Regions from separate parts of the Actinacidiphila sp. bgisy160 genome, predicted to be linked through region 1. Evidence: predicted binding sites of a transcription regulator. Region 1 holds the regulator's gene; the other holds the start of a gene.
What was found. Region 1 encodes HrcA, which represses chaperone genes, less so after heat shock. Its sites were predicted from a motif close to TTNGCACTCNGNNNNNCNGAGTGCNAA; they were not measured.
Positions count from the first base shown of each region.

Region 2: a site for HrcA is predicted at 1,125-1,151, ahead of groL (chaperonin GroEL). Genes of this name have one in related genera too.

Region 1 covers NZ_JBYIQW010000068.1:28,801-32,708, reverse strand. Annotated here, with positions in the region: gene AC3EUJ_RS33145 (DUF3097 domain-containing protein) at 1-645, opposite strand, end outside; gene AC3EUJ_RS33140 (MBL fold metallo-hydrolase) at 675-1,409, opposite strand; gene hrcA (heat-inducible transcriptional repressor HrcA) at 1,617-2,633, shown strand; gene dnaJ (molecular chaperone DnaJ) at 2,633-3,772, shown strand; gene AC3EUJ_RS33125 (16S rRNA (uracil(1498)-N(3))-methyltransferase) at 3,886-3,908, shown strand, end outside.
Region 2 covers NZ_JBYIQW010000002.1:243,934-247,841, reverse strand. Annotated here, with positions in the region: gene groL (chaperonin GroEL) at 1-938, opposite strand, end outside; gene AC3EUJ_RS03915 (cold-shock protein) at 1,299-1,505, opposite strand; gene AC3EUJ_RS03910 (ubiquitin-like small modifier protein 1) at 1,928-2,206, opposite strand; gene thrC (threonine synthase) at 2,251-3,540, opposite strand; SAM riboswitch class I at 3,559-3,686, opposite strand; gene AC3EUJ_RS03900 (glucosyl-3-phosphoglycerate synthase) at 3,844-3,908, shown strand, end outside.

The DNA of each region.
Region 1 (3,908 bases):
GGGGATGCCGAGGGAGGAGGGCTTCACGGCCTCCCAGACGTCGATGTAGGGGTGGCCGACGACCAGGACGTGCTCGCCGGTGACCTCCGCGGCGATGCGCGACTCCTTGCTGCCGGGGACGAGGTGGTCGACGAGGACGCCGAGGCGGGCGTCCGGGCCGGGGGCGAAGGAGGCGGCGATCGCGGGGAGGTCGTGCACGCCCTCCAGGTACTCGACGACGACGCCCTCGACGCGCAGGTCGTCTCCCCAGACGCGTTCGACCAGCTCCGCGTCATGGCGGCCCTCGACGTAGATCCGGCCGGCGCGGGCGACCCGGGCCCTGGCGCCGGGGACGGCGATGGAGCCGGAGGCGGTCAGCCTGGGGCCTGCCGCGGGGGCGGCGGCGGAGGGGCGCACCAGGGTGACCACGCGGCCCTCCAGGAGGAAGCCGCGGGGTGTCAGCGGGAACACGCGGTGCTTGCCGAAGCGGTCCTCCAGGGTGACCGTGGGGCCCTCGGCGGTCTTCTCGCAGCGGACGACGGCGCCGCAGAAGCCGGTGGACACCTCCTCCACCACCAGGCCCCGCCCGGCCTCGACCTCGGGTGCGGGCGTGGCGGGCCGTTTCCACGGTGGAGTGAGGTCGGGGTCGTAGCTGCGGCTGCGCATGCCAGGGATCGTATCCGCGCGGGCGCCGCTCAGGCCGATCCGAAGCGGGCGGCCAGCGCGTCCCGTTGGGCGCGGACGAAGCGGGCGTCGACGACGGCGCCGTGGCCGGGCACGTACAGCGCGGTCTCGCCGCCCAGCCGCAGCAGCCGGTCCAGGGTGGCGGGCCAGGCCCGCGGGGCGGCGTCGGGCCCGGCCTGGGGCTCGCCGGACTCCTCGACGAGGTCGCCGCAGAAGACCACGGCCGGCGTGCCCGGCACGATCACCACCAGGTCGTGCGTGGTGTGCCCCTCACCCGGGTGGACCAGCAGGACCTGGCGGTCGCCGCCGAGGTCGAGCTCGCAGGAGCCGTCCACGAGGTGACCGGGGCGCACGAGGGCGCCCGCCGCCCGGGCGGACTCGGCTTCGCCGGCGCCGTGCTTGACCGCGTCCAGGCCCAGGGAGAAGCGTTCGCGGTCGAGGTAGGCGTCGAGGGTCATCTCCCCGAACACCTGGACGCCCTCGAAGGCGGCGGTGCCGAAGACGTGGTCGAAGTGGCCGTGGGTGAGTGCGACGTGCGTCACGTCCCGGCCGGTCAGTTCGCGGACCTCCCGGCCCAGTCCCGCGCCCTCTTCGACCGAGGAGCCCGTGTCGACCAGCAGCACGCCCTCGTCGCCGACGACGACGCCGACGGTCACGTCGAGGAAGGGCAGCCGCCGCCGGGCGACCCCCGGCGCGAGCTGCTCCCAGCCGCCGGTGGACCCCGGCGTGGTCGGTGTGGTCTCCACAACGCGACGGTATCGCCGCGACGCGCCCCGCGCCCGCTACGGTGGCCGGTCAAGGACGCCCCGGGGGCCTGACCCGTGGACGGCCCTTGCCGAGGTCTTGCCACCCCGCCGTACACTGACTTGGGGAAAACTGGCACTCAGGGAAGCGGAGTGCCAGGGCAGGGGGCGACACGACCCGCACGGTGACCGAGCGACTGGAGGTGCGCGATGCTCAGCGAACGACGGCTGGAAGTGCTGCGTGCCATCGTCCAGGACTACGTGGGCACCGAGGAGCCGGTCGGCTCGAAGGCGCTGACCGAGCGGCACGCCCTGGGCGTGTCCCCGGCCACCGTCCGCAACGACATGGCCGTGCTGGAGGAGGAGGGCTACATCCAGCAGCCCCACACCAGCGCCGGCCGCGTGCCGACCGACAAGGGCTACCGGCTCTTCGTCGACCGGCTCACCAGCGTCAAGCCGCTGTCCGGCGCGGAGCGCCGGGCCATCCAGAACTTCCTGGACGGTGCCGTCGACCTCGACGACGTGGTGGCCCGTACGGTGCGGCTGCTGGCGCAGCTGACCCGGCAGGTCGCGATCGTCCAGTACCCGTCGCTCACCCGCTCCACCGTGCGCCACGTGGAGCTGCTCGCGCTCGCCCCGGCCCGGATCATGCTGGTGCTGATCACGGACACCGGACGGGTGGAGCAGCGGCTGGTCGACGCCCCCGCACCGGTCGGCGAGACCGTGCTGGCCGACCTGCGCGCCCGGCTGAACAGCCGGGTGGTGGGGCGCCGGTTCAGCGACGTCCCGCCGCTGGTGCAGGAACTCCCCGAGGGCTTCGAGCCCGACGACCGGCCGTCCGTCCAGGTGGTCCTCGCCACACTGCTGGAGACCCTGGTCGAGGAGACGGAGGAGCGGATCATGCTCGGCGGCACGGCCAACCTGACCCGCTTCGGGCACGACTTCCCGCTGACGATCCGCCCGGTACTGGAGGCGCTCGAGGAGCAGGTGGTGCTCCTCAAGCTGCTGGGCGAGGCCAAGGACTCGGGTGTGACGGTGAGAATCGGTCACGAGAACTTCCACGAGGGCCTGAACTCCACATCCGTCGTCTCCGTCGGCTACGGTTCGGGCGACGAGGCGGTGGCGAAACTCGGCGTGGTCGGACCGACCCGCATGGATTACCCCGGAACGATGGGAGCGGTACGCGCAGTGGCACGTTACGTCGGACAGATCCTGGCGGAGTCGTAGTGGCCACGGACTATTACGCCGTGCTCGGCGTGCGCCGCGACGCAAGCCCGGACGAGATCAAGAAGGCCTTCCGCCGTCTTGCGCGAGAGCTGCACCCGGACGTCAATCCCGACCCGAAGACCCAGGAGCGGTTCAAGGAGATCAACGCCGCTTACGAGGTGCTGTCGGACCCGCAGAAGAAGCAGGTCTACGACCTCGGCGGCGACCCGCTGTCCGCCAACGGCGGCGGTGCGGGCGCGGGCGCGGGCTTCGGCGCGGGATTCGGCAACTTCAGCGACATCATGGACGCCTTCTTCGGCACCGCGTCCCAGCGCGGTCCGCGCTCGCGCACCCGGCGCGGCCAGGACGCGATGATCCGCCTGGAGATCGAGCTGGACGAGGCGGCCTTCGGCACGACCAAGGACATCCAGGTCGACACGGCCGTGGTCTGCAACACCTGCCACGGCGAGGGCGCCGCCCCGGGCACGACCGCGCAGACCTGTGACATGTGCCGCGGCCGCGGTGAGGTCTCGCAGGTCACGCGGTCCTTCCTCGGCCAGGTCATGACCTCGCGGCCCTGCCCCCAGTGCCAGGGCTTCGGCACCGTCGTCCCCAACCCGTGCCCGGAGTGCGCGGGCGACGGCCGGATCCGGTCGCGGCGCACGCTCACGGTCAAGATCCCGGCCGGTGTCGACAACGGCACCCGCATCCAGCTCGCGGGCGAGGGCGAGGTCGGCCCCGGCGGCGGCCCCGCCGGCGACCTCTACGTCGAGATCCGCGAGCTGCCGCACGCGGTCTTCCAACGGCGTGGCGACGACCTGCACTGCACCGTCACCATCCCGATGACGGCGGCGGCGCTGGGCACCAAGGTCCCGCTGGAGACCCTGGACGGGCTGGAGGAGATCGACATCCGGCCCGGCACGCAGTCCGGCCAGTCGATCCCGCTCCACCAGCGCGGCATCACGCACCTGCGGGGCGGCGGCCGGGGCGACCTCATCGTGCACGTCGAGGTCCAGACCCCGGGCAAGCTCGACCCGGAACAGGAGGAGCTGCTGCGCCGCCTGGCGAAGCTGCGCGGCGAGGAGCGGCCGATGGGGCAGTTCCAGCCGGGCCAGCAGGGGCTGTTCTCCCGTCTGAAGGACGCGTTCAACGGGCGCTAGTCGCCCATGGGCCCGCGGCCGGGGGTGGGCACACCCTGGACCGCGGGCCGTCGCGCGCCGTGAAACGATGGGCGCATGGCCGCCCTGACCCACCGCTCCCCGAGGACCGCGCCGTGACCGCACCCGTCTTCGTCGT
Region 2 (3,908 bases), on a different contig from region 1:
TCGAGACCGGCGTTCTCCAGCTTGAGGCCGACCTCCTCGGAGATGACGGTGCCACCGGTGAGGATGGCGATGTCACCGAGCATGGCCTTGCGGCGGTCGCCGAAGCCCGGGGCCTTGACCGCGACGGACTTGAAGGTGCCGCGGATCTTGTTGACGACCAGGGTCGACAGCGCCTCGCCGTCCACGTCCTCGGCGATGATCAGCAGCGGCTTGCCGGACTGCATGACCTTCTCCAGCAGCGGGAGCAGGTCCTTCACCGCGGAGATCTTGGAGTTGACGATCAGGATGTACGGGTCGTCGAAGGCCGACTCCATACGCTCCAGGTCGGTGGCGAAGTACGCCGAGATGTAGCCCTTGTCGAAGCGCATACCCTCGGTGAGCTCCAGCTCCAGACCGAAGGTCTGGGACTCCTCGACGGTGATGACGCCTTCCTTGCCGACCTTGTCCATCGCCTCGGCGATGAGCTCGCCGATCTGCGGGTCGGCGGCGGAGATGGAGGCGGTGGAGGCGATCTGCTCCTTGGTCTCCACGTCCTTCGCCTGCTCCAGCAGAGCGGCGGAGACCGACTCGACGGCCTTCTCGATGCCGCGCTTCAGCGCCATCGGGTTGGCGCCGGCGGCGACGTTGCGCAGGCCCTCGCGCACCAGCGCCTGGGCGAGGACGGTCGCGGTCGTCGTGCCGTCACCGGCGACGTCGTCCGTCTTCTTCGCGACCTCCTTGACCAGCTCCGCGCCGATCTTCTCGTACGGGTCCTCGAGCTCGATCTCCTTGGCGATGGAAACACCATCGTTGGTGATCGTGGGGGCGCCCCACTTCTTCTCGAGGACGACGTTGCGGCCCTTGGGGCCAAGGGTGACCTTGACGGCGTCGGCGAGCTGGTTCATCCCGCGCTCGAGACCGCGCCGTGCCTCCTCGTCGAACGCGATGATCTTGGCCATGTGAAGTGGTCCTCCCGGACTTGGGGTCCCCCCGCGGCACAGGGCTGCGGGGAAGGATTACTCCAGGACCGCGCCGGCGCCCGCGACGGACGGCCTGCCCTCCCGCCGGTTCCTTTCCGGCGGACGAACGGGCCTCACCCACTCGGTCCTTTGTCACTCTCAACGTCAGAGTGCTAACGCCAATGATTAGCACTCGCCCTAGGAGAGTGCAAGCCGCTTGGCCGGGGCCGTGGACAACTCGCGGGTCCGGGTCCGCGCGCCGCCGGGCAGCACGAAGGCCCGCCCCGTGCGGGGGCGGGCCTCGACGCGTACGTTTGAGCGGCCGTACGCGAAAGTGCTCCGTGGCCGATGCGCGGCGCGTCAGCCGGCTGCGAGACGGACCATGTCCGCCTGCGGCCCCTTCTGGCCCTGCGAGATCTCGAACTCGACCCGCTGACCTTCCTCGAGGGTGCGGTAGCCGTCCATCTGGATCGCGCTGTAGTGCACGAAGACGTCCGCACCACCGTCGACCGCGATGAAGCCGTAGCCCTTCTCCGCGTTGAACCACTTGACGGTGCCCTGAGCCATTCCTAACTCCCCTATTGCTGGCCCTTCGCAGACCCGCACCTCGCGGACCCGGGTCAGACCTCACCCCCTACAGCCAAGGGGGCGTGCGCCGGAACGCGTCGACCGCGGCTGAATGTATCTGCCTGGACGCTGTCTGCAACAGGTCAATCGGACGAGAATTCCGGGCACAGAGAATCGGGAGAAGAGCCTGATCGGCGAATAATCCGGGGCAACTCGGACCGGACGCATCGGGCAAACACGGCAAACACCACGTGGATTTGGCGATAAATCGTCGGCAAGACCGCCCCGGAGAAGGGGGTTGCGCAGAGCGTTGCAGGGAGTTGCGAGCCTCCAGGGCAACTGTACAGCCCTTCAACTACCGCTCAAGCACACAGGGGTGCCGGGGAGTTCCCCGGCACCCCTGTCGCCCGCGGGCCGCGCGCTCAGCAGCCGCCCGCGACCGCCGGGATGATCGAGACGGACGCGCCCTCACCCACCGTGGTCTGCAGGCCCTCGGAGAAGCGGACGTCGTCGTCGTTGACGTAGACGTTCACGAAACGGCGCAGCTTGCCCGTGTCGTCCAGGACCCGCGCGGAGATGCCGGGGTGGTTGTGCTCCAGCGAGTCGATGACCTCGGCCAGGGTGCCGCCCTCGGCAGGGACCTCGGCCCGGCCGGCGGTGTAGGTGCGGAGGATGGTCGGGATGCGGACGGTAGCGCTCATGATGCGGGTTTCACCTTCAGTCGGGGTCAGCCGGTGCGGTCGGGTCAGTCGGCCAGGCCGGCGGCGCGGAACGCGTCGAGGCTCGGGCGGATGGTGGCCGTGGGGCGGGAGGTCGGGGCGACGGCGTCCAGCGTCTTGAGGCCGTCGCCGGTGTTCAGGACGACGGTCTCACCGGCCGGGTCGAGCTGCCCGGTCTCGATGAGTTTGCGCAGCACGCCGACGGTCACGCCGCCGGCCGTCTCGGCGAAGATGCCCTCGGTCCTGGCGAGCAGCTTGATGGCGTCCACCACCTGCTCGTCGGTGACGTCCTCGACCGCCCCGCCCGTGCGGCGCGCGATGTCCAGCACGTACGGGCCGTCGGCCGGGTTGCCGATGGCGAGCGACTTGGCGATCGTGTTCGGCTTCTGCGGACGCACCACGTCGTGGCCGGCCTTGAAGGCGGCGGAGACCGGGGAGCAGCCCTCGGCCTGTGCGCCGTAGACGCGGTACGGCTTCTCCTCCACCAGACCGAGCGCGATCAGCTCCCGCAGCCCCTTGTCGATCTTCGTCAGCTGCGAGCCCGAGGCGATCGGGATGACGATGTTGTCCGGCAGGCGCCAGCCCAGCTGCTCGCAGATCTCGTACGCGAGTGTCTTGGAGCCCTCGCCGTAGTAGGGGCGCAGGTTGACGTTGACGAAGCCCCACCCCTCGCCGATCGGGTCGCCGATCAGCTCGCTGCAGAAGCGGTTGACGTCGTCGTAGGTGCCCTCGATGCCGACCAGGTCGCCGCCGTAGACCGCGGCCATGACGACCTTGCCCTCCTCCAGGTCGTGCGGGATGAACACGCAGGAGCGGAAACCGGCGCGGGCGGCCGCGGCGCCCACGGCGCCGGCCAGGTTGCCGGTGGAGGAGCAGGACAGGGTGGTGAGGCCGAAGGTGCGGGCGGCCTCCAGGGCGATGGCGACGACCCGGTCCTTGAAGGAGTGGGTCGGGTTGCCGGAGTCGTCCTTGATGTGCAGGCCGCCGGTGACGCCCAGTTCGCGGGCGAGGTTGTCGGCCTTGACCAGCTTGGTGAAGCCCGGGTTGAGGTTGGGCTTGGAGGCCACGTCCGCGGGGACGGGCAGCAGCGGCGCGTACCGCCAGATGTTGTTCGGCCCGGACTCGATCCGCTTGCGGAGGGTCTCGGGGTCGCCGTCCGGGAGGTCGTACGCCACTTCGAGCGGCCCGAAACAGACCTCGCAGGCGAAGAGGGGATCCAGCGGGAAGCGCTCACCGCACTCGCGGCAGGAGAGCGCGGACGCGGGGCCGAAGGCGGAATCGGTGGACGCGGCGGGTGCAACGGACTGCGCAGCCATGTCAGGCGAGGCCCTTTCTCCTCATCTTCCTCACGGCGCATCTCGCCGTGAGACGGAATTGGCACCTTCCCCACCTGGACCTCGCGGTCGGCGGGAGGGTTGCCGGGGCTTCAACGGGCCGTTCCCTCTGCCCCTCTGGATGAGCGGTATGGCGCCGGGCACACTGCCCGGGCATTTGTCGGACGGGGCGCGATCACCGTGGACATACGATGGTCATGCCTCGTGGTCAAGACTGTAACCGACGACCTCGAACCTGGTCATGGGCCGTCCGTCCTGCGAGACGGGCAGAAACGGAGCAACGCAGTGCTCGACGAGGTGGCCGGCTGGCTGCAGCGGCGGTCCTGGACCGCCGACCACAGGCCGCTGCC